3 regions of the Geodermatophilus sp. SYSU D00965 genome follow, and region 3 is predicted to be linked to each of the others. Evidence: riboswitches for the same ligand, from Rfam matches in the RefSeq annotation. Region 3 holds a riboswitch; each other region holds the start of a gene.
What was found. A riboswitch is a leader RNA that binds a small molecule or an ion and turns the genes downstream of it on or off. The one in region 3 is predicted to bind cyclic di-AMP.

Region 1 (6,992 bases), on a different contig from region 3:
TACTTCTGGGGCTGGGACCACGTCCAGCACGTCGTCATCGGTCCCGACGGGAGGGTCAGCGGCACCACCGACGTGCCCGTCGCGGACGGGCCGATGATGCACGACTTCGCCCTCACCGAGCGGTACGTGGTGCTGCTCGACCTGCCGGTCACGTTCAGCATGGACGCCGCGATGGCCGGGGTGCGGCTGCCCTACGCCTGGAACCCCGCACACCCGCCGCGGATCGGGCTGCTGCCCCGGGAGGGCGCGACCCGGGAGGTCCGGTGGGCCGAGGTCGACCCCTGCTGGGTCTTCCACACGCTCAACGCCTACGACGACGAGGACGGCCGGGTCGTCGTCGACGTGTGCCGGTACGGCGGCGACTACGACTTCTCCGCGCTGGCCGGGCAGGGGCCGCTCACCCTCGACCGCTGGGTCGTCGACCCGGTCGCCGGGCGGGTGTCCACGAGCCGGCTCGACGACCGCGAGCAGGAGTTCCCGCGCGTCGACGAGCGGGTCGTCTCCCGGCCGCACCGCTACGGCTACAGCGCCGCCATGGGCGACCTGGGCCCGGCGACCGTGCAGCCGACGGGGACGTTCACCGACGGCGCGTTCGCCAACGCCCTGCTCAAGCACGACCTGGTCGCCGGGACCGTCGAGGCGCACGCCTTCGAGCGGGACGCCACCGTCGGGGAGGCCGTGTTCGCGCCGTCGTCCCCCGACGCCGCGGAGGACGACGGCTACGTCCTGGCCTTCGTGCACGACCCCGACCGCGGCGCCGCCGACCTCGTCGTCCTCGCCGCGCAGGACTTCACGGGGGAGCCCGTGGCGCGGGTCCACCTGCCGGCGCGGGTGCCCCTGGGCTTCCACGGCAGCTGGCTCGCCGACGGCTGAGGCCCCCGCCCTCCGCGGAGCCGTCGGCGGTGTCCGCGACACTGCGGGGGTGAACCGGGTCGTCCTCGTGCGCCGCGGCGAGGAGGCCGTCCAGGCGCGCGAGTGCACCGAGGACGGCAGGCCGGTGGAGGTCACCCTGCTGCCGCCCGGGGAGCTGCCCGGCTACGTCCGGGAGCGGGAGTCCGCGCCGGTCCGCTGGGTGTGGGACGACACCACCCGGTGGTACCCGGCGCTCCTGGCGGCCGGCGTCCGGGTCGAGCGCTGCACCGACCTGCGGCTCGGCCACGCCCTGCTGCGGCGCTCGCCGTTCGCCGACCAGGCGCTGCTCGGCGGCGGCGACACCGCGGGGTGGGACGCGCTGCAGCCGGTGACCGAGGCCGCCCCGGCGCTGTTCGCGCTCGACGACCCCGCCGACCGCCTCGACCCCCTCGCCGAGCACGAGCGGCAGCAGGCGGTGCTCGCCGCGTCGCCCCGGCGGGCGCGGCTGGGCCTGCTGGTGGCGGCGGAGTCCTCCGGCGCGCTCGCCGCCGCCGAGATGACCTGGGCCGGCCTGCCGTGGCGGGCCGACGTGCACGAGCGGCTGCTCACCGGTCTGCTCGGCCCGCGGCCGGTCGGCGGGGCCCGGCCCTCGGGTCTGGAGGCGCTGGCCCGGGAGGTGCGCGCCGCGCTCGGCGTGCCCGACCTCAACCCGGACTCGCCGGGCGCGCTGCTGCGGGCCCTCCAGGACGCCGGGCTGCCGGTCCGCGACACCCGGTCCTGGACCCTCGAGCAGGTCGACCACCCCGTCGTCGCGCCGCTGCTGGAGTACAAGAGGCTCGCCCGGCTGCTCGCCGCCAACGGCTGGAACTGGCTGGACAGCTGGGTGCGCGAGGGCCGGTTCCGCTCGGTCTTCGTGCCCGGCGGCGTGGTCACCGGGCGCTGGGCGTCGAACGGCGGAGGAGCGCTGTCGGTGCCGGTCCAGGTCCGCCCCGCGGCGGTGGCCGACGACGGCTGGCGGTTCGTGGTCGCCGACGTCGCCCAGCTGGAACCGCGGGTGCTCGCCGGGATGAGCGGCGACCTCGCGATGGCCGAGGCGGCCCGCTCGTCGGACCTCTACCAGGGCATGGTCGCCTCCGGTGCGGTCGCGACCCGCGCCGAGGCCAAGGTGGGCATGCTCGGGGCGATGTACGGCGGCACCCGCGGCGAGAGCGGCCGCATGATGCCGCGGCTGGCCCGCCGGTACCCGCGCGCGATCGGGCTGGTGGAGGAGGCCGCCCGCGCGGGGGAGCGCGGCGAGGTCGTGCACACCCTGCTCGGCCGGGGATCGCCGGCGCCGACCGGGGCCTGGGCGCAGCGCCCGGTGGGGCTCGGCGAGCCCGCCGACGGGGACGACGGCAGCGAGCAGCGGGACCGCCACCGCCGCGCCTGGGGGCGGTTCACCCGGAACTTCGTCGTCCAGGGCACCGGGGCCGAGTGGGCGCTGTGCTGGCTGGCCGACCTGCGCAACCGGCTGTGGCGGCTCGGCGGCACCGGGCGGGTCGACGAGCGCCCGCACCTGGTGTTCTTCCTGCACGACGAGGTCGTCGTCCACACCCCCGAGGCCCTGGCCCAGGACGTGACCGCCGAGGTGCGGCGCGCGGCGGCCGAGGCGGGCCGGCTGCTGTTCGGGGCGTTCCCCGTGGACTTCCCGCTCGACGTCGCCGTGGTGCGGTCCTGGGCCGACGCCGGCTGAGGGCTCCGGGATCGTCGGTGGCAGCTGCCACGCTCGCCGCCCATCGCAGCCCGCAGCCCCGGAGGACCCGTGACCGACGACACCCTCGCCCCGCTGGCCACCGCGCTCGACGGCACCGGACAGCTGGTGGCCGCCGTGACGCCCGACCAGTGGGACGCCCCGACCCCGTGCACCGACTGGACCGTCCGCCAGCTCGTCAACCACCTCGTCGGCGGCAACCGGCTCGTCGTCCGCGTGCTGCGCGGGAAGCCGCTGCCGCCGATGGACCAGCTCGGCCGGCGGGCCTCCGTCGACCAGCTGGGGGAGGACCCCGCGGCCAGTCACCGGGACTCGGCCGACCAGCTGCTGGCCGCGCTGCGGGAACCGGGGGTCCTGGAGCGGGCGCACACGCTGCCCGCCGGGACGCTGCCCGGCCCCGCCCTCGTGCACCTGCGCACCGTCGAGACGCTGGTGCACGGCTGGGACCTCGCCCGCGCGACCGGCCGGCCCGCGCCGTTCCCCGACGAGCTCGCCGAGCCCGAGCTGGCGTTCAGCCGCGACCTGCTGGGGCGACTCCCGGAGGACCGGCAGCCGTTCGCGCCGTCCCGGCCGGTGGCCGACGACGCACCGGCGATCGACCGGCTCGCCGCGCTGCTCGGCCGGTCCGTGGGAGGAGGCGGACGGTAGCCGTGCGGCTGGACGTCCACGACCGCACCGGGCTGGACACCTCCACCCGCGAGTGACGCGCGCCCCGCGCCGGTCCACCCGCGCCCGCACGGCGGGCAGCGATTACGTTGAGCGGCATGTCGATCGAGTCGCCGGGGGGCGGGCCGGCGGGGACGATCCGCGACCTGGGGTTGCCCGGGCGGGCCGTGACCGCGCTGCTGCGCGCGGGCGTGACCACCACCGAGGAGCTCGCGGGCCTCAGCCGGCGGGAGCTCGCCGCGATCGACGGGCTCGGCCCGGGCCTGATCGCCGCGATCCGCACCGTCGTCCCCGAGCCGGTCACCCGCGTGCCCCGCGCGACCCCCTCGGAGGCCGAGGTGCACACCGAGGCGGTCGCCGCGGGGATCGAGGCCGACGACGAGGCGCCCACGCCGCCGCCCATCCCGTCGTTCGAGTCGCTGCGCGCGCCGCGGCGGCGGACGACGGTCGACCTGATCGTCCCGGCGACGCCGCCCCCCGAGGAGGCCGCGCCGGCCGCGGGCCCCTGGCCCGCTGCGGCGAACCGTCCGCGGCCCGCCGAGTACGCCGATCTGCGGCGCCTGTGCGTGCGCGGGGCCCGGGCCGCGGCCGGCGTGCCGGTGCGGCTGGCGTGGTGGTCGCTGCGCGCGCCGGTGACGGGGCTGCGTCGGCTGCTGGGCCGGTAGCGCCGACCGGGCTCAGCCGTCCCCGTCGCGGCGCCGTCCGGCCGCGACCACCTCGGTGAGGGTCTGGTCGTCACGGGCGATCCACGCCCGGCCGTCGTCGGTGAGCACCAGCGGGCGCTGGATGAGCCGCGGGTGCTCGGCGAGCAGGCGGATCCACGCGTCGGCGTCCTGCGGCAGGTCCGCCAGGCCCAGCTCGCGGGCGAGCGGCTCGGACATCCGCGTGACGTCCCACGGCTCGAGGGAGAGGGCGGCCAGCGCGGCGCGCAGCTCGTCCCCGGTCGGCGGGTCGTCGAGGTAGCGGCGCAGCGTGTACTCGACCCCGGCCTCCTCCAGCTGGGCGCGCGCGGCGCGGCACTTGGAGCAGGACGGGTTGAACCAGACCTCCACGGACCCACCCTAGGGCGGCCTCGCGGCCCTTCCCGCGGCCCCGACGACGGTTCGTGCACGTACCGCGTTCTGCGGGCACCGACCACCGCGGTACGTGCACACCCGGCGCGGGCGGCCCCGCGCACGCGGATCGACGGCGCCTACCAGCTCCGACCGTCGGGCGGGGAAGGCGCGACACGCATCACCCGACGAATCGTCGGCGCGCGATTGTCACAAACGCATAACGCCGGTTACTGTCGGTGGGTCCGCCCGGTCGTCACGTCCCCTCCGGGGAAGCCGGCGGACGCCGCCGAGTCGCCCTCTGGGGCGAGCCGGGGACCCACCGCAGTACTGGGGTGAATCCGCTCCGGGCCACGTGCCCGGGGCCGGTAGGGCTGCTTCCCGCCCGAACCCGTCAGCTAACTCGGTAGGCGGCTCACGGAAGAACGGAGAGCCGCCGCATGGCGTGCCCCTGCGCTGCTGGACGCCCCTCGTCGCTCCGGTACCGGGCGCGCCGGCGCACCTGACCGCACGCGGCCGTCCCGGGCCCGCACCCGCCGCACCCCCGAGCACCCTCGCTCGACCGGCGCCCCCGCCGTCCCCGGAGTGCCGCGGACCGGCCCGCCCGGACCGCCGCCGCCCCCGCCCGACCTCCCCCGCCGCAGCCCGCGCCCCGCCGTGGTCCCGCTGCGCTCGCACACCTCGGAGCAACACCCCATGGACCCCCGCACCACCACCTCCACCCGCGCAGACCGCCGCGGGAAGCCCCGCTCGCGCCGCCGTCCGGCGCTGCTCCTGGGCACCGCCGTCGCCGGCGCCGTCCTGGCCAACGCCCTCATCGGCGTGGAGCCGGCCGCGCAGGCGGAGGCCGGCGCGTCGGAGTCGGTCAGCGTCGCCGCGGAGCTCGGGCTCAGCGCCCAGTCCGCCCCAGCGCGGGTCGACGCGGCTCCGGACCTGCAGCCGCTCGAGGACCTCGCCGCCAGCCGCGCCTCCCGCGAGGCCGAGCAGACCGCCGCACAGCAGGCGCAGGCCGCCGCCGACCAGGCCGCGCGGGACCGGCAGCAGGCCGAGGCCGAGGCCGCCGCCCGGGCCGCCGCCGAGGCCGAGGCCGCCGCGCGCGCAGCCGCCGAGGCCGAGGCCGCCGCTGCCGCCGAGCAGGCCGCACCGGCGGCTGCCGCCGCCCCCGCGCGGGCGGCGGCCCCGGGCGCGGTCGCGCGGATCACCAACACCGCCGGGAGCATCAAGCCGGCCGCCCAGGCCGCCGCCAACGCCGTCGTCTCGAACGTGCCGGGCGCCGCCGACATCACCCTGGGCGGCACCCGCGCCAGCGCGGCCGACCCGCACGGCCACCCGTCCGGCCTGGCCGTGGACTACATGGTCCTGACCGACGCCGCCCTGGGCGACGCCATCGTCCAGTACCACCGCGACCACTGGGCCGAGCTCGGCGTGGAATACCTCATCTGGGAGCAGCGGATCCTGCAGTCGCCGAACGGGTCCTTCGAGCCGATGGCCGACCGCGGCGGCGTGACGGCCAACCACTTCGACCACGTCCACGTGAACTACCGGGGCTGAGCCCGCTCGGCCGGCCGCCGCGGGGAGGACCGTGGAGGTCGCCTGCGGATCGGTCGGGGAGGTGGTGGCCGGTGCTCGAACCGGGAACCGTGGCCGACCAGCTCGCGGCCGTCCGGGCGGACCCGCTGCGGGTCCTGGTCGTCGGCGCCGGCGTGGCGGGGGTGACGCTCGCGCAGTGCCTCCGCGGAGCCGGGCTGCACCCGGTCCTGCTGGAACGACGGCCCGCCGGCCCCGACCGGGGCTACATGCTCGGACTGGTCCCCCTGGTCGATCCGGCGCTGCGACACCTGCAGGTGGAGGGCGCCTACCGGGACCGCAGCGTGCCCATCCGCCGGTACACGCTGCGGGACCGGGCGGGCCGACCGGTGCGGGAGTACTCCTTCGAGAGCCTGCTGGCCTTCGGGGACCACCGCGGCATCGAGCGGGGCGAGCTCCTGGCCGTCCTGGCCGCCGCGGGTGGACCGGTCAGCAACGGCGCGACCGTCCGCCGCCTCGAGCAGGACGGCGCCCGTGTGCGCGCCGAGATCACCGACGGGTCCGCGGTGGCGACCGGCGAGTTCGACGCGGTCGTGGCCGCCGACGGGATGCGCTCGGCCACCCGGTCGCTGGCGATGGGCGACGGCGCGGCCCGGGGGTACGACACCGGCTGGGGCGGCTGGGTCGGCTGGACCGACCCGGACGACGCCCCCGACCGGTACGAAGAGTGCTGGGGGCAGGGGTTCTCCCTCGGCACGTACCCGGTCCCGGGCCGGGTCGGCGTCTTCCTGGGCGGCCCGCGCCGGGACACCGCCCGGGGAGCCGCCGAGTTCGTCGGCCGGGTGCGCCGGCGGCTGCGGGCCCACGACCTCCGGCTCGAGCGCGCACTGCGCACGGTCGCCGCCGGCCACGGCACCCACTACTGGCCGATGACCGACGTCCGGGCCGGCAGGTGGACCGCCGGCCGGGTGGTGCTGCTGGGTGACGCCGCGGCCGGGTTCCTGCCCACCGCGGGCATCGGGGCGGCCATGGCCATCGAGTCCGCCGACGTGCTGGGCCGGGCGCTGGCAGGGGCCACGCCGGGGTCCGTGCCGGCGGTGCTGCGGGACCACGAGGCCCGGCAGCGCCCCCGCGTGGAGTCCGCG
Region 2 (6,992 bases), on a different contig from region 3:
GCAGGGCGGCATCCATGGCGCGCAGAACCTAGCCGAACCCGACCCCGATACCCGGCCACGACGACGCGTCGGGGCCCCGGTGCACGTTCCGGACCCCCGATGGGTGAGCCCCCGAGGTATCCATCGGCTGAACGTCTGGCCAACCGTCGCCGTCTCCCTTGCGCCGCCGCTCCGGCCCGAGGGACCGTGCCCCTCCGGAACGTACGAGGGGGAGCACGCGATGAAGTACGTCGTCACCTGGCAGGAGCGGCCGGCGGGGTCGCTCCCGGAGTACGAGGCCGCGCACCAGCGCATCCTCGACGTCCTCGAGAGCCAGGAGATGCCCGGGAGCCTCACTGTTCGCGAGTCGGTGGTCCGCCTGGGCGACCTCGGCGGCTACGTGGTCGTCGAGGCCGAGGACCCGGCCGACCTCCAGGTCCTCACCGCGGTCTGCGCGCCGTTCAACTCGGCGGTCGCCCCGGTCGACGACGCCGTCGCGAACGAGTCGCGCGCCGTCGAGATGGCCGAGGCGCTGCTCGACGCGTGACAGGGCCCTAGGTACGACCGCGAACATCGACGTCCGGACCGACGCCGAGGTCGTCGGCGGCGGGGGTGACAGCCGGCTGGCGCACCTGGTGCTGCGCGACCGCGGGACCGGGGAGCAGGAGACGGTCGACGCCTGCGCCCTGTTCCTGATGATCGGCGCCCGGCCGCACACCGAGTGGCTGCCGCCGACGGTCGAGCGGGACGGCGACGGCTTCATCGTGACCGGGTCCGAGCTCAGCGCCGAGGCGATCCGGGCGCTCGGTCACCGCCCTCAGGCGCTGGAGACCAGCGTGCCGGGGGTGCTTGCGGCCGGGGACGTCCGGCACGGGTCGGTCAAGCGGGTGGCCTCCGCGGTCGGCGAGGGCGGGGTCGCCATCCAGCAGGTGCACCGACTGCTCGCCACGTGAGTCGGGCCGGTCTTGGGACGTCGCCGGCGGCTGCTGAGCGATACCGTCGCGGACATGCCTCCGGCGCCGCGAAGCGATGACCAGCCCGCGAAGGCGTCGGCCGACTCCGAGGACCCGTCGCGTCAGGGGGTCCTGCGGCGCGAGGCCGTCGAGCGGTACGAGAGGAGCGGCCACGCAGCGCGGGTCCAGGAGAGCTCGGCCCGGCTGACCGGCAGATGGGGTGATGTGCTGAACCGGCTGGGCAGGGCGTGAGTGCGGCCTGAGGACCTCGACGACCTCCTCAGGCCTGACCTTCCTCTCGCGCTGAACGCCCGGGCGCGCACGCTTCTGCCGGCGCAGCCGACGCCGAGGAGATCGCCGACCGGCTCCGGATCGTCCCGCGCTGACGCGGAGGGCGACGGTCAGGACGGCGGTTGGGCGCCGACCACGCCCGCGACCACGGCAGCCGCCGCGTGCCCCGTCCGGACGGCGTCGAGGACACCGGCCCCGGCGCGCCAGCCGGCCAGCACCCCGGCGGCGAAGGCGTCCCCGCAGCCGGTGGTGTCCCGCAGTGCCGGGACCGGCGGCACCGGCACCTCCGCGGTCCCGGACCGCGTCAGCGCCCGCGTCGGCCGCGCTCCGGCGTGCACCAGCACCAGCCCCGGCGTCCACCCCGGCAGGCCGCCGTCCAGGCCCAGCACCGCGGCCTCGTCCGCGTTGGCGAACAGCACGTCGGGCCGGAGCCCGGCGAGCAGGTCGGCGTAGCGCTCGGTCCCGAACCGCCGGACCCGCGCCGCGGCCGCCGCGTCCACGCTGACCGGCACGCCGGCCTCGTGCGCCAGCGACGCCGCGGCCCGCAGCGCGTCCGGGAAGCGCAGCAGGTCGTAGCCGTCGAGGTGGACGACGGCGGCGTCGGCCACCTCCTGCGCGCGGACGTCGGCCGGCGAGAGGCCGCCCTCCCCGCGGTCGGCCAGCAGCGTCCGCTCCCCGTCCGGGGAGACCAGCACCGTGGTCAGCGGCGTCCGGCCGCGGCGCACCACCGCGACCTCGACCCCGCGGCCGGCCAGCGCGGCGAGCAGCCCGTCGGCCACCGGGTCGGCACCGGCCCAGCCGGCCAGCCGCGCCGGCACGTCCAGCCGCGCGAGGTTCGCCGTCACGTTGGCCGGTGCGCCACCGGCCGTCGTCGTCCGCACGACCCGCTGCTGCCCGCCGACGACCAGCGGCTCGGAGAGCTCCAGCACCTGGTCGGCCACCAGCTTGCCCAGCGCCACGACCGGGCCGGCGCCGGCGGGGCGGGGCCAGCGGGGTGCGTCCACGGGGAGAGGGTGCCCGACGCCGTTCGCGGGGAGGTCCCGGCGACGACCGCATCGTGGGACCCTCGGTGTCCCGAGGGGTACCCCGCGCTCCGCCGTCGAGGTGATCGCCCGATGTCCTGGATCGTGCCGCGACGGCTGGCGAGGGCGGGGGGCGGCCTGGCGGCGTGCCTGCTGGCCGGGTGCGCCGCCACGGGCGGCAGCGCGGCCGCGCCGGGCACGGGGACGCCGCGGGACTGGGGCGATGCCACCCTCAGCGTGACCTGCGACGAGATCGTCCCGGACGGCTTCCCGGCGACGCTCGTCGAGGGGGTCGCCCGGGTGCCCGCCGACCCGGACCGCAGCCCGTACTACGACCACTACGACGTCCGGCTCCAGGCCGAGGCGCAGGGCGACGTCGACGGGGACGGCGCGCCGGACACGGTCGTGCTGCTGCAGTGCTCGCCGCAGCCGTCCAACGGGATCGTCGAGGAGGTGCAGGTCTTCGCCGCCTCGGGCGACCGGCTCGGCGTCCTGCCCAGCCCGCGCACGCTGCGCGAGGCGACGATCCTGGCGCCGCTGTACGACCCGGCCGGGCTGTCGGTCGAGGACGGCGACGTGGTCGCCCGCATGACGGCCTACGCGCCGGAGGACTCCCACGCCAGCGGCCCGTCGGTGCCGATCACGGTGCGCTGGCACTGGGACGGGCACGGCTTCGTCCGCGTGCCCGGTTGAGCCGGATCAGAGCCAGGCCTCGATCTCGTCGAGCTGCGCGTGGGTGAGCCCGGCCCACAGGTCCGGTGCGACGACGAGCACGTGCGGGTGCGCGGCGAGCCACTCGCCGGTGTCCTCGGCCTGCTCGGCGAGGTCGTCGTCGATCCAGACGATCCGCCGGTCCGGTTCGGCCTCGGCCACCTCGCGGGCCAGGTCGAGCTTCCACCAGCCCGACGCGCCACCCAGCGGTCCGGCGAACCCGGTCGGGCTGGCGCCGTTCCGCTCGTGGGTGCGCAGTCCGCGCGGCAGCCCCATCGGCTCGGCCAGCAGCCGGTCGGCGTCCCCGGCCCACGTGGTCAGCCAGTGGATCTCCACCCGGCCCGACTCGTGCAGCTCGCGCAGCCGCGCGGTGACCGTCGGGTCCCACGACAGCACGAACCCGTTGAACGTGCCGCGCTGCCAGCCCTCGGGCAGGTCCACGCAGGCCGCGTTGAGCACCCCGTCGACGTCCAGCAGCAGGATCGGGACGTCGGCCATGGGGGTGCGGTACCCCGCCGGCGGGCCGCGCACCCCGGGCACGCTGCGTCACCGGGCCACGGGCTCACCCACGCGAGCGGGCGACTTCGGCGTCCACCGCGTTCGTCGGCCCCGCTCACGGGTCATGTCCCGTGCTGCACTGATGGTCGGCCGGTGATCCGGCCGCGCACGTTTCGAAGGGGGAGCCGGTGTCCGACCACCTCGAGCCGTACCCGGGCCCGAGCCGGGTCGAGCACGCCACCGCGTGCGACCGGCGCGCCCGCGGCCACGCGCCGCACCCGGTGCACGTCCGGCTGTGCCAGAACGACCCCGCCGACCACTGGCAGGCGGTGCTCGTCATGGGCGCGGTCGACGACGACGTCGTCACCCTGGCCGCCGGCGACGAGTTGCGGCGCTACCGCAACCACGACACCGGCGCCCTCACGGCCCTGGTGCAGGCACAGGGCCCGGGCGGGTTCCTGAACACCCGCGTCGGGCTGCTGTTCCTGCACTCCTGGCCGGGTGACGCCGGCGCGGTCTTCTCACTCCAGTCGGCCGAGCAGGCCCCCGTGCCCTGCCGGCTGGAGTGAGCGCCCGGGCCGCTCGGGAGAACCGCCCGGGCGCCGCGACTCACGCGACCCGGCGAGCCCCGTTGAAGCCGGGCATCGAGTCGAGGTTGACGACCTTCACCGGCTGGCCGGCCGTGGAGGCGTGCACCATCTGGCCGTTGCCGATGTACATGCCGACGTGCGAGACCGGGCTGTAGAAGAACACCAGGTCACCGGGCTTGAGGTCGGACTTCGCCACCGGGGTGCCGAAGCCGGACTGCGCCCGCGAGGTCCGCGGGATCGAGATGCCGGCCTCGCGGTAGGCGAAGCTGGTCAGCCCCGAGCAGTCGAAGGCGTTGGGGCCGGCGGCGCCCCAGCCGTACGGGTCGCCCTGCTGGGCGAGGGCGGTGTCGACGGCCTTCTGCGCAGCCCCGTTCGGGGCCGCGGCAGCAGCGACGGCGACGGCGCCGGAGCCGCCGTCACCGGCGTCAGCCGAGGCGGTGGCGGGGGCGAGGGTCACGGCGGCGCCGGCAACAGCGGCGACGGCGATCCCGCGGAACGAGCGACGAGCGAAGGACGTGCGGGCAGTCGTCATCGACGACGGTTCTCCTGTTCTCCACGGCCGCCTACCGGGTTAGCTGACGGGTTCGGACGGGGGAGTCGCCCGGCGCGCGAACGCGCTTCACCCCAGGGATTCGGTGGGTCCCCGGTCCGGGCACGGCGGATGACCGTGTCCGGTTCGGCGTAGTCCGGCCGGTGTCACCACGGTTCGGTGACGAGGGGCCCGGCAGGACCGCGCACGACCGTATGGGCGGTTCCCGGGCGTCGCAGCCGGCCGATCGGCCGCGCAACGGCGGCGTGTCCGCATGGCGACACGCCGCCGCGACCACGCGTCACTACGGAGCGCGCGGGAATGTCATGGATGCGTTTTCGCAGGTCAAGGCGTCGGGACCAAAGTCGTCGGGTCGCGGAGTGTCCGCACGCGCAGTGACGGACGCACTGCGGACGGCGTCCGGAACCCGGGGATTGGCGCGACCGTTGGGCGGGCACGACTGCAGGTAACCGAGAACGAGGAGGGACACCCCCATGGCCGGCATGATCCGGAAGCTGGTGGCGTCGGGGATCGCGGCGAAGGTCATCCAGGAGGCCCGCAAGCCGCAGAACCAGGCCAAGATCAAGCAGTTCATCGCGGACTTCCAGGCCAAGCAGGCCGGGAAGAACCGCGGCGGCAAGGGCTACGGCCGCTGAGCCGCCCGCACGCGGCCCCCGCCCGGTCCCGGGCGGGGGCCGCGTGCACCGGGTCGCCGTCCTCGACGACTACCAGTCCGCCGCGGCGGAGTTCGCCGACTGGTCCCGCGTCCCCCAACCGCTGGACGTCGTCACCTTCCCCGACCACCTCGACGTAGAGGATGCCGTCGCCGAGCGGCTCGCTCCCTTCGACGTCGTCGTGGTCATGCGCGAGCGCACCCCGTTCCCGCGCAGCCTGCTCGACCGCCTGCCGAACCTGCGGCTGCTGGTCACCACCGGCGCGCGCAACGCCGCCATCGACCTGGCCGCCGCCCGCGAGCGCGGCGTCACTGTCTGCCGCACCTACGAGGTCTTCTACCGGGAGGCCGTCGAGGACGTCGCCGCCTTCCTCGTCGGCTCCCCGGTCCGGGTCCTCCGAGCCGACTGACCACCGCCCGTCCCGGGTACCGGGCAGGCATGTCCGAAGGCAACATGACCGGCCGTCCCGCCGGGGGCGTCAACGAACCGACCGACGAGGTCCCGGGCACGCGTCCGGAGGAGGACCTGGTCGGGCCCCCGTCGGAGGCGGAGGAGCCGCGCGCCGCGAAGGGCGGCACCATCGGGACCGAGGACCCCAGCGTCCCGCACAGCTCCAGCCAGCCGCCGCCCGGGGCCACCGGGAGCTGACCTACGGGCGGCCGGCGTGGGGGACGTCGACCTCGGTCGCCACCAGCACCGCCTCGCGCACCGGCGCGCGGTTGTGCTCGTAGAAGTCCGGCGCGCAGCACATCAGCAGCGTGCGGCCGTCGTCCCCGCCGAGCATGCAGGCGTAGACCCCGAGCCCGTCCGGCGCGGCGACCTCGTCGACGACCTCCCCGCCCTCGGCCACCCGCACCACCCGGCCGCCGACCGCGTCGGCGGCCCAGATCCGTCCCTCGGCGTCCAGCGCGCAGCCGTCGGGGGCCACCACCAGCTGGCCGAGCACCTCGTCGACCGTCGATCCGGTGACCTCCGGGCCCAGCGACGCCCACACCCGCCTGTTGCCCAGCGTCCCGTCGGCACCGAGGTCGAACGCGGTGTACCGGTTGCCCAGCGTCTCTCCGACGACGAGCGTGCCGCCGTCCGGGGTGATCACCGAGCCGTTCGGGAACTGCAGCCCCTCGGCGGCGACCGACACCGTCCCGTCGGGGTCGATCCGCTTGAGCGACGCGGTCGCGGCGGCGCCGCCGCCCATGAGGTCGAAGCCGAAGTCGCCGACGAAGACGTGGCCGTGCGCGTCGACCACCAGGTCGTTGAGGTGCCCGCCGCAGTGCTCGGCGAGGTCGGCAAAGGTGGTCAGCGACCCGTCGGCGTACCGCAGCACCCGCCGGTCCTTCATCGACACGACCACCAGCGAGCCGTCGGGCAGCCAGCCCAGCCCGGAGGGCTGCTGCTCGACCTCGACGACGACGGTCTCGGCGCCGTCCGCGGTCACCCGGCTGACCGTGTGCCGGTAGAAGTCCGACACCCACCAGGTGCCCTCGTGCCAGCGCGGGCCCTCGAAGAACCCGCCGCCCTCCAGAACCGTCCTGAGCTGCCGATCCGCCATGGTCGGGCACCCTAGGGGGAACCGACCCCTCCTCGAGGAGCGCAGCGTGCCCGGACCCGTGATCGCCGTCGTCGGAGCCACCGGGCAGCAGGGCGGCGCCACCGCCCGTGCGCTGCTGGCCGCCGGGGCCCGGGTCCGCGCGCTGGTCCGCGATCCCGACCGGGCCCGCGACCTCGCCGACCGCGGCGCCGACCTG
Region 3 (6,992 bases):
GCGATCCCCCGATTCGGAGCGGACGGCGGCGTCCGCCCGCAGGACAGGAGCAAGTGCGTGAACCTCGACGGCTCTGCGGTGCTGCACGCCGACCCGGAGAAGGTGTGGTCGGTCATCACCGACCCGGCGGTGCTGGCCCGCACGATCCCCGGCTGCGAGTCGCTGGAACGCACCGGGGACGACGAGTACCGGATGAACGTGTCCGTCGGGGTCGGGGCGATCAAGGGGACCTACGCCGGCGAGGTGCGGCTGACCGACCAGCAGCGGCCGAAGTCCTACGTGATGCACGCGTCGGGGGCCGGTGCGCCCGGGAACGCGCGGGCGCAGGTGACGATCAACCTGGAGCCGACCGACGCCGGGACGACGACGCTGACCTACTCGGCCGACGCCGTGATCGGCGGCCCGGTCGCGGGCGTGGGCCAGCGGATGATCACCGGCGTCGCGAAGCGGATGGCCGGGCAGTTCTTCAAGGCGATCGACGACGAGCTGACCGGTGCGGCGGCCCCGGCGCCTGCCGTGGCTGCTCCCGCTGCTGAGGCTCCCGTCGCCGCCGAGGTCGCTCCGGCGGCCGCTGCCCCGACGGTGTTCGCCGGCCGGGCCGCGGCCGCGCCCGCCGCTGCGTCCGACGTCCGGACGCTGGTGACCGGCGCGGTCGGTGGTGCCGGGCTCACCCTGCTCGGCGTCCTCGTCGGCTGGCTCCTGGGCCGCCGCCGGGGCTGACCCGCTCCCCCGACGGGCGCTGTGTGCACTCAGCGTGGTCCCGGACGACGCCGGACCGCGCTGAGTGCACAAATCGGGAGCGCGGCCTGCTCGACGGCTGAGCTGACGGCGTGTCAGGCGGCGCGGGCCACTGCGCGGGCCTCCGCGCGGACCTGCACCGCGGTGAGCAGCTCCCACCGGATCGCGGAGCTGCCCGGGCCGATCACCCACCAGTAGCGGTCGAAGCGCCGCCGGGTGGCCGGGTCGGTCGACACCACGCGGGTCTCCGAGCTCAGCACCGTGCCGCCGCGGGACGGCGCCAGGCGGAGGTCCATGGCCGCCTTCACCCAGCCCGGCTCCGCGAACCGACGCACGCCGTCGGCGTCGAGCGCCGGTGGCCGGTCCCCGCCGGACAGCCGCCACGCCTGGAGCACGCCGCCGAACACGGCCGACTCCGGGGGCTGCGAGCACAGCAGCGGCACCGGCACGGCATCGAGGAACGGCCGGTCGCGCAGGTGCCCCAGCCCGCGACCGGCGAGCACGACCGGCAGGAAGCGGGCGGCGCTGAGCACCGCCGTCACCGGCAGCCGGGACATCCGCACCCGGTGCAGCTCGTCCCACACCGCCGCCGGCGGGGCGTCGATCCACTGCGCCTGGCGGGTGACGTGGTCGGCTGCCGGCACGACGTCGTCGAGGTCCACACGGCTCCCGTACCCGGCCGGAGCGCGCCGTGTGCACCCAGCGTGGTCCCGGACAGCGCGAGACCACGCCGAGTGCACAGGGCGTCAGCTGGCCCGGCGGTCGGTGAGGGTCGGGTAGTCGGTGTAGCCCTCGGCGCCGGACGCGTAGAACAGGTGCGCCCGGATCTCGTTCTCCGGGTGCTCGCCGGCCCACCGCTCCACCAGGTCGGGGTTGGCGATGACCGGGCGGCCCACGGCGACGGCGTCGGCGTGCGCGGCCTCGATGAGCGCCACCGCCTCCTCGCGCGTGGTCACCGTGCCGAACCCGCTGTTGGCGATCAGCGGGCCGCCGAAGCGCCGGCGCAGCTCCTGCACCAGGTCGCCGGCCGGCTCGCGGTGCAGCACCGACAGGTAGGCGAGGCCCAGCGGGGCGAGCTGGTCGAGCAGCGCGCCGTAGGTGGCGAGGACGTCGTCCCGGTCGGGCTCCAGGGCGTCCTGGATGCCGTGCTCGGGCGAGATGCGCAGGCCGACGCGGCCGGCGCCGATCGCCGCGGCCACCGCCGTCACCACCTGGACGACGAAGCGCGCCCGGTTCTCCGGGGAGCCGCCGTACTCGTCGGTCCGCAGGTTGGACGTCGGGGAGAGGAACTCGTGCAGCAGGTAGCCGTTGGCGCCGTGGATCTCCACGCCGTCCAGACCGGCCTCGATCGCGCGGCGGGCGGCGGTGACGAAGTCCTGCACGGTCGCCCGGGCCTCGGCGACGGTCAGCGCGTGCGGCACCGGGTACGGCTGCTTGCCCTTCTCCGTGTGCCCCTCGCCGTTGATGGCGACGGCGCTGGGCGCGACCACGCGGCGGCCGCCGTTGACGTCGGGGTGGGTGACCCGGCCGCCGTGCATCACCTGCATCACGATCGTGCCGCCACGGGCGTGCACCGCCTCGGCGACGCGGCGCCAGCCCTCGACCTGCTCGTCGGTGACGATGCCGGGCTGGCCGACGAACGCCTGCGACTCGTGGTTCGGGTAGGTGCCCTCGGTGATGATCAGGCCGACCCCGGCGCGCTGCCGGTAGTGCTCGACGACGAGGTCGCCGGGGACGCCGGAGGCGCCGGAGCGCATGCGGGTGAGCGGGGCCATCACGACGCGGTTGGCGAGCTCGAGGCCGCCCAGGGTCACGGGGGAGAACAGGTCCACGAGGAGTTCGACGCCCGGACCGGAGCCGCCATTCCGGGCCGCGACCGTCACGGCGCTCACAGTGACGCGCGTCCCGCCGCAACGGACACGTCGCAACAGCGGATCGGCGGCCGTCGAGTGGCGCGATGTACGTCGCGTTCGTACGGTGACCGTGTCCGGCCCTCGACGCCTCCCGAGCCCGGGGAGCCCGCGCCGGACGCCGCCGAGTCGCACCCACCGTGGTGGGCGCGAGCCGGGGACCCACCCGCACCACCCGGGGTGAGTCCCGCTCCCGGGAGCACCGGGAGCGGGTAGGGCACTCCCAGCCCGAACCCGTCAGCTGACCCGGTAGGCGGCCCGGGGAGAAACGGAGAACCACCGCGCGCCTGGGGCCGGAGCCCCCGCGCGCCCACAGGTCCGGGACCGTCGCGCTCCCGCCTGTCCACCCACCAGGACCAGCCGCACGGCACGCACCGTCGGCCGACGGCTCCTCGCCGGGCGTCCGTGTCCGGCCGGTGCCGCGCGCCCAGCTGACGACACGCCGACGGCCGCGGCCGGTCCCGCAGCACCGTCCCGGCGCCGTCGGTGCCGGGCGACCGCACAGCACGAGGAACACACATGCACAACCAGCACAACCAGCGCCCTCGCTCCCTGCACCGGCTCGCCGCCGCAGCCGGTCTGAGCCTGGCCCTCGCCCTCGCCCCCACCGGGGGTTCGGTCGCCCGGGCGGAGGGGGACCACTCCCTGGCCTCGATCGGGGCCTCGCAGAAGCAGGCCTACAAGAACCACGCCCTGGGCCAGGTCGGGGGCAACCGCACCCAGTTCGGCTGCCTCGACCAACTGTGGGAGCGGGAGAGCGGGTGGAACCCCCACGCGCAGAACCCGACGAGCAGCGCCTACGGCATCCCGCAGTTCCTCGACTCCACCTGGGCCATGACCGGCATCCGCAAGACCTCGGACCCGTACCGGCAGATCAAGGCGGGGCTGATCTACATCGGGAAGCGGTACGGCAGCCCCTGCGGGGCGTGGCGGCACTCCCAGAACACCGGCTGGTACTGACCCGCGACGACGATCGCCTGTCCGGACGGACCGCGCCCGCCCGGACAGGTGGTCCGGCGGGGAGTCGTGCTCTGCCCACCCTCGTGGGCAGAGCACGACTCCCCGGGCACCAGGTCCCGGACCCGTCAGGCGGGACTCGCGGGCGGTCGGGCCACGGCTCTCAGGGGTGTCAGGCCCCGGCGCCCGCCATCGCCTCGGCGGTCAGCTCGACCGAGCGCAGCCGGCCCTCCGTGCCGGGGAACTGGTGCGCCACGATCAGCTCGTCGGCGTCGGCGTGCTTCGCGAAGCCCTGGAGGTACTCGCGCACCTCGTCCGGGGTCCCGATGGCGGTGTGGGTGAGCATCGTGTCGACGTGCAGGCCCGCGCCGCCGTCGAGCAGCAGCTGCGCCTCGTCGTCCGACAGCGACCGCCCGCGGCCGAACAGCCCGACGGCCAGCGTCCGACGGACGGCGGCGTAGGCCTCCTCGGCCGCCGAGCGGGTGTCGGCCGCGACCACGTTCACGCCGGCGACCACGTACGGCTCGGCGAGCTGCTCGGACGGCTTGAACTCGCGCCGGTAGGCCTCGACCGCGGGCTGGAGCATCGCCGGGGCGAAGTGCGACGCGAACGCGTAGGGCAGGCCGAGCGCGGCGGCCAGCGTCGCCCCGAACATCGACGAGCCCAGGACGTAGAGCGGCACGCGCGAGCCCTTGCCCGGGATCGCGTCGACCCCGGGCACCCGCGACTCCCCGGCCAGGTAGGCCTGCAGCTCGAGGACGTCCTGCGGGAAGCGGTCGGCCGAGCGGGGGTCCCGGCGCAGGGCGTACATCGTGTTCTGGTCCGAGCCCGGGGCCCGGCCCAGGCCCAGGTCGATCCGGCCCGGGTACATGGCGTCGAGGGTGCCGAACTGCTCGGCGATGGTCAGCGGCGCGTGGTTGGGCAGCATGACGCCGCCGGCGCCGAGCCGGATGGACGACGTGTGCGCGCCGACGTGCGCGATCAGCACGCTCGTGGCCGACGACGCGATGTGCGGCATGTTGTGGTGCTCGGCGTACCAGACCCGGCGGTAGCCGGTCTCCTCGGCCCGCTGCGCGAGCGCGACGCTCGCGGCGATGCTGTCGGCTGCGGTCGACCCCTTGGCGATCGGCGCCAGGTCGAGGATGGACAGCGGGATGCTCATGACGGTGCCTCTTCCGTGGTGTTGTCACGAGCAACGGGTCGGGGGCCGCCGTCCTTCCCGGGTGTGTCACTCCTCGTACTCGGGCCCCACCGAACCGGTCTCCACCTCACCGACCCGCTGGTAGGTGGCGATCAGCACGCCCGAGCCGGTCACCTTCGACGCGGTCAGCCGCCAGGTGCGCGGGATCGCCCCCTCGCCGAACAGCCGCTTGCCCTGCCCGAGGGTCACCGGGAAGACGACCAGCCGCAGCTCGTCGACCAGGTCCTCGTGCAGCAGCGTCTGCACCAGCCCGGCCGAGCCGTGCACCTGCAGCTCCCCGCCGTCCTCGGCCTTGAGCGCCCGGACGGCGTCGGGCACGGGACCCTCCAGCAGCCGCGCGGTCTCCCACTCCACCTCGGTGAGGGTCCGCGAGGCGACGTACTTGGTCTTGTCGTTCAGGCCGGTCGAGACCGCGCTGCTCTCGTCCCGCATCTTCGGCCAGGACGCGTAGAAGATGTCGTAGGTCCGCCGGCCGAGCAGGAAGTCCTGTGCGGGGCCGAACCACTCCTCCATCTGCGCGCCGAGGTCCTCGTCGAAGTGCGGCACCAGCCAGCCCTCGTAGGAGAACCCGCCCTCCGGGTCCTCGCCCGGCCCGCCGGGGGCCTGCATGACGCCGTCCAGGGTGACGAACGTGGTGACGACGAGCGGTCGCATCGGGGTCCTCCTCGGGTGCGGCCCGGCCTCGGGTGACCGGTCTCCCCGGTAGGACGGCGTCCGCGCCGCCTTCTCATCGACGAGGTCGACCTCCGCTCACGCGGCCAGGGCGACGTCCCGGTCGGCGGCGGCCACCAGCTCGGCGTAGCGGCCGCCCGCGCCGAGCAGCTCCTCGTGCGTGCCGCTCTCCACGACCCGGCCCGCCGCGAGCACCGCGATCCGGTCGGCGTCGCGCACCGTGGACAGCCGGTGCGCGATCGTGATCGTCGTCCGGCCGCGGCTGGCCTCGTCGAGGGCGGCCTGCACGGCCCGCTCGGTGGCGGTGTCCAGCGCGCTGGTCGCCTCGTCGAGCACCAGCACCCGCGGGTCGCGCAGCAGCGTGCGGGCGATCGCCAGCCGCTGCTTCTCCCCGCCGGAGAACCGGTGCCCGCGGGCGCCCACCACGGTGTCGTAGCCGTCGGGCAGCGCGGCGATGACGTCGTGCACCTGGGCGCGGCGGGCGGCCTCCTCGATCTCGGCGTCCGTGGCGTCGGGCCGGGCGTGCCGCAGGTTCTCCCGCACCGTCGTGTGCAGCAGGTAGGTCTCCTGCGCGACGACGCCCACCACCTGCGCCAGCGTGGCCAGGGTCAGGTCGCGGACGTCGACGCCGTCGATCGTCACCCGGCCGGCGGTCGGGTCGGCCAGCCGCGCGACCAGCGAGGCCAGCGTGCTCTTGCCCGAGCCGGTCTCCCCCACCAGCGCCAGCGTCGTGCCGGCCGGCACCGCGAGGTCGACGTCGGCCAGCGCGGGCCGGTGCCCGCCGGGGTAGGTGAACGAGACGCCCTCGAACCGGACCTCGCCGCGCACGGCCGCCGGGTCGAGCGGCACGGGGTCGGCCGGGTCGTCGATCTCCACCGGCAGGTCGAGGTACTCGAACACCCGGCTGAACAGGGCCATCGAGCTGGTCACCGAGACGCCGACGTCGAGCAGCTGCATGAGCGGGCGGAACAGCGTGGTCTGCAGCGTGGTGAACGCGACCAGGGTGCCGATGGTCATGCCGCCGGAGGTCGCCGGCAGGCCCGCGGCCAGGTAGATCGCCGCCGGGATGGCGGCGAAGACGATGCTCATCGTGGCCATCCGCCACCGGCCGGCCAGCTGGGAGCGCACCTCCAGGTCGACCAGGCCCTCGGAGGTGTCGGCGAACCGCCGCGACTGCGTGGGCCCGGCGCCCAGGGTCTTGCCCAGCAGCACGCCGCTGATCGACAGCCCCTCCTCGACCTGGGCGTGCAGGTCGGCGAGGGCACGCTGCCGCTGCGTGGTGACGGCGTACCGCATCCTGGCGACCCTGCGGGTCAGCAGCACCGCCGGCGGCAGGACGACGAGGGACAGCAGCGACAGCCGCCACGACAGCGCCACCATGGCGAGCACGGTGCCGACGACGGTGGTCGCGTTGGACGCCAGCGACGTCGCCGTCGAGGTGACCACCGACTGCATGCCGGCGATGTCGTTGGTGAGCCGCGACTGCACGTCTCCCCCGCGGGTGCGGGTGAAGA

Region 1: it holds a riboswitch for cyclic di-AMP, as region 3 does, so the genes downstream of both, ACI789_RS16610 (hypothetical protein) here and ACI789_RS19890 (aggregation-promoting factor C-terminal-like domain-containing protein) in region 3, are expected to answer to the same signal.
Region 2: it holds a riboswitch for cyclic di-AMP, as region 3 does, so the genes downstream of both, ACI789_RS02680 (C40 family peptidase) here and ACI789_RS19890 (aggregation-promoting factor C-terminal-like domain-containing protein) in region 3, are expected to answer to the same signal.

The regions. Positions count from the first base shown of each region.
Region 1 is NZ_JBJGYQ010000017.1:25,143-32,134, reverse strand. Features, by position in the region: gene ACI789_RS16635 (carotenoid oxygenase family protein) at 1-873, shown strand, start outside; gene ACI789_RS16630 (bifunctional 3'-5' exonuclease/DNA polymerase) at 923-2,584, shown strand; gene ACI789_RS16625 (TIGR03086 family metal-binding protein) at 2,654-3,250, shown strand; gene ACI789_RS16620 (hypothetical protein) at 3,367-3,933, shown strand; gene ACI789_RS16615 (ArsC/Spx/MgsR family protein) at 3,946-4,320, opposite strand; cyclic di-AMP (ydaO/yuaA leader) riboswitch at 4,598-4,748, shown strand; gene ACI789_RS16610 (hypothetical protein) at 5,017-5,871, shown strand; gene ACI789_RS16605 (FAD-dependent oxidoreductase) at 5,943-6,992, shown strand, end outside.
Region 2 is NZ_JBJGYQ010000002.1:224,668-231,659, forward strand. Features, by position in the region: gene ACI789_RS02645 (BTAD domain-containing putative transcriptional regulator) at 1-16, opposite strand, end outside; gene ACI789_RS02650 (DUF3303 domain-containing protein) at 221-526, shown strand; gene ACI789_RS02655 (NAD(P)/FAD-dependent oxidoreductase) at 552-932, shown strand; gene ACI789_RS02660 (carbohydrate kinase family protein) at 1,334-2,227, opposite strand; gene ACI789_RS02665 (hypothetical protein) at 2,339-2,938, shown strand; gene ACI789_RS02670 (HAD domain-containing protein) at 2,945-3,454, opposite strand; gene ACI789_RS02675 (hypothetical protein) at 3,643-4,023, shown strand; gene ACI789_RS02680 (C40 family peptidase) at 4,064-4,576, opposite strand; cyclic di-AMP (ydaO/yuaA leader) riboswitch at 4,589-4,736, opposite strand; gene ACI789_RS02685 (hypothetical protein) at 5,068-5,229, shown strand; gene ACI789_RS02690 (hypothetical protein) at 5,273-5,656, shown strand; gene ACI789_RS02695 (hypothetical protein) at 5,686-5,895, shown strand; gene ACI789_RS02700 (SMP-30/gluconolactonase/LRE family protein) at 5,897-6,796, opposite strand; gene ACI789_RS02705 (NmrA/HSCARG family protein) at 6,843-6,992, shown strand, end outside.
Region 3 is NZ_JBJGYQ010000023.1:65,265-72,256, reverse strand. Features, by position in the region: gene cutA (aerobic carbon-monoxide dehydrogenase large subunit) at 1-61, shown strand, start outside; gene ACI789_RS19905 (SRPBCC family protein) at 58-720, shown strand; gene ACI789_RS19900 (hypothetical protein) at 834-1,400, opposite strand; gene ACI789_RS19895 (alkene reductase) at 1,485-2,621, opposite strand; cyclic di-AMP (ydaO/yuaA leader) riboswitch at 2,761-2,919, shown strand; gene ACI789_RS19890 (aggregation-promoting factor C-terminal-like domain-containing protein) at 3,168-3,608, shown strand; gene ACI789_RS19885 (LLM class flavin-dependent oxidoreductase) at 3,778-4,767, opposite strand; gene ACI789_RS19880 (dihydrofolate reductase family protein) at 4,834-5,460, opposite strand; gene ACI789_RS19875 (ABC transporter ATP-binding protein) at 5,557-6,992, opposite strand, start outside.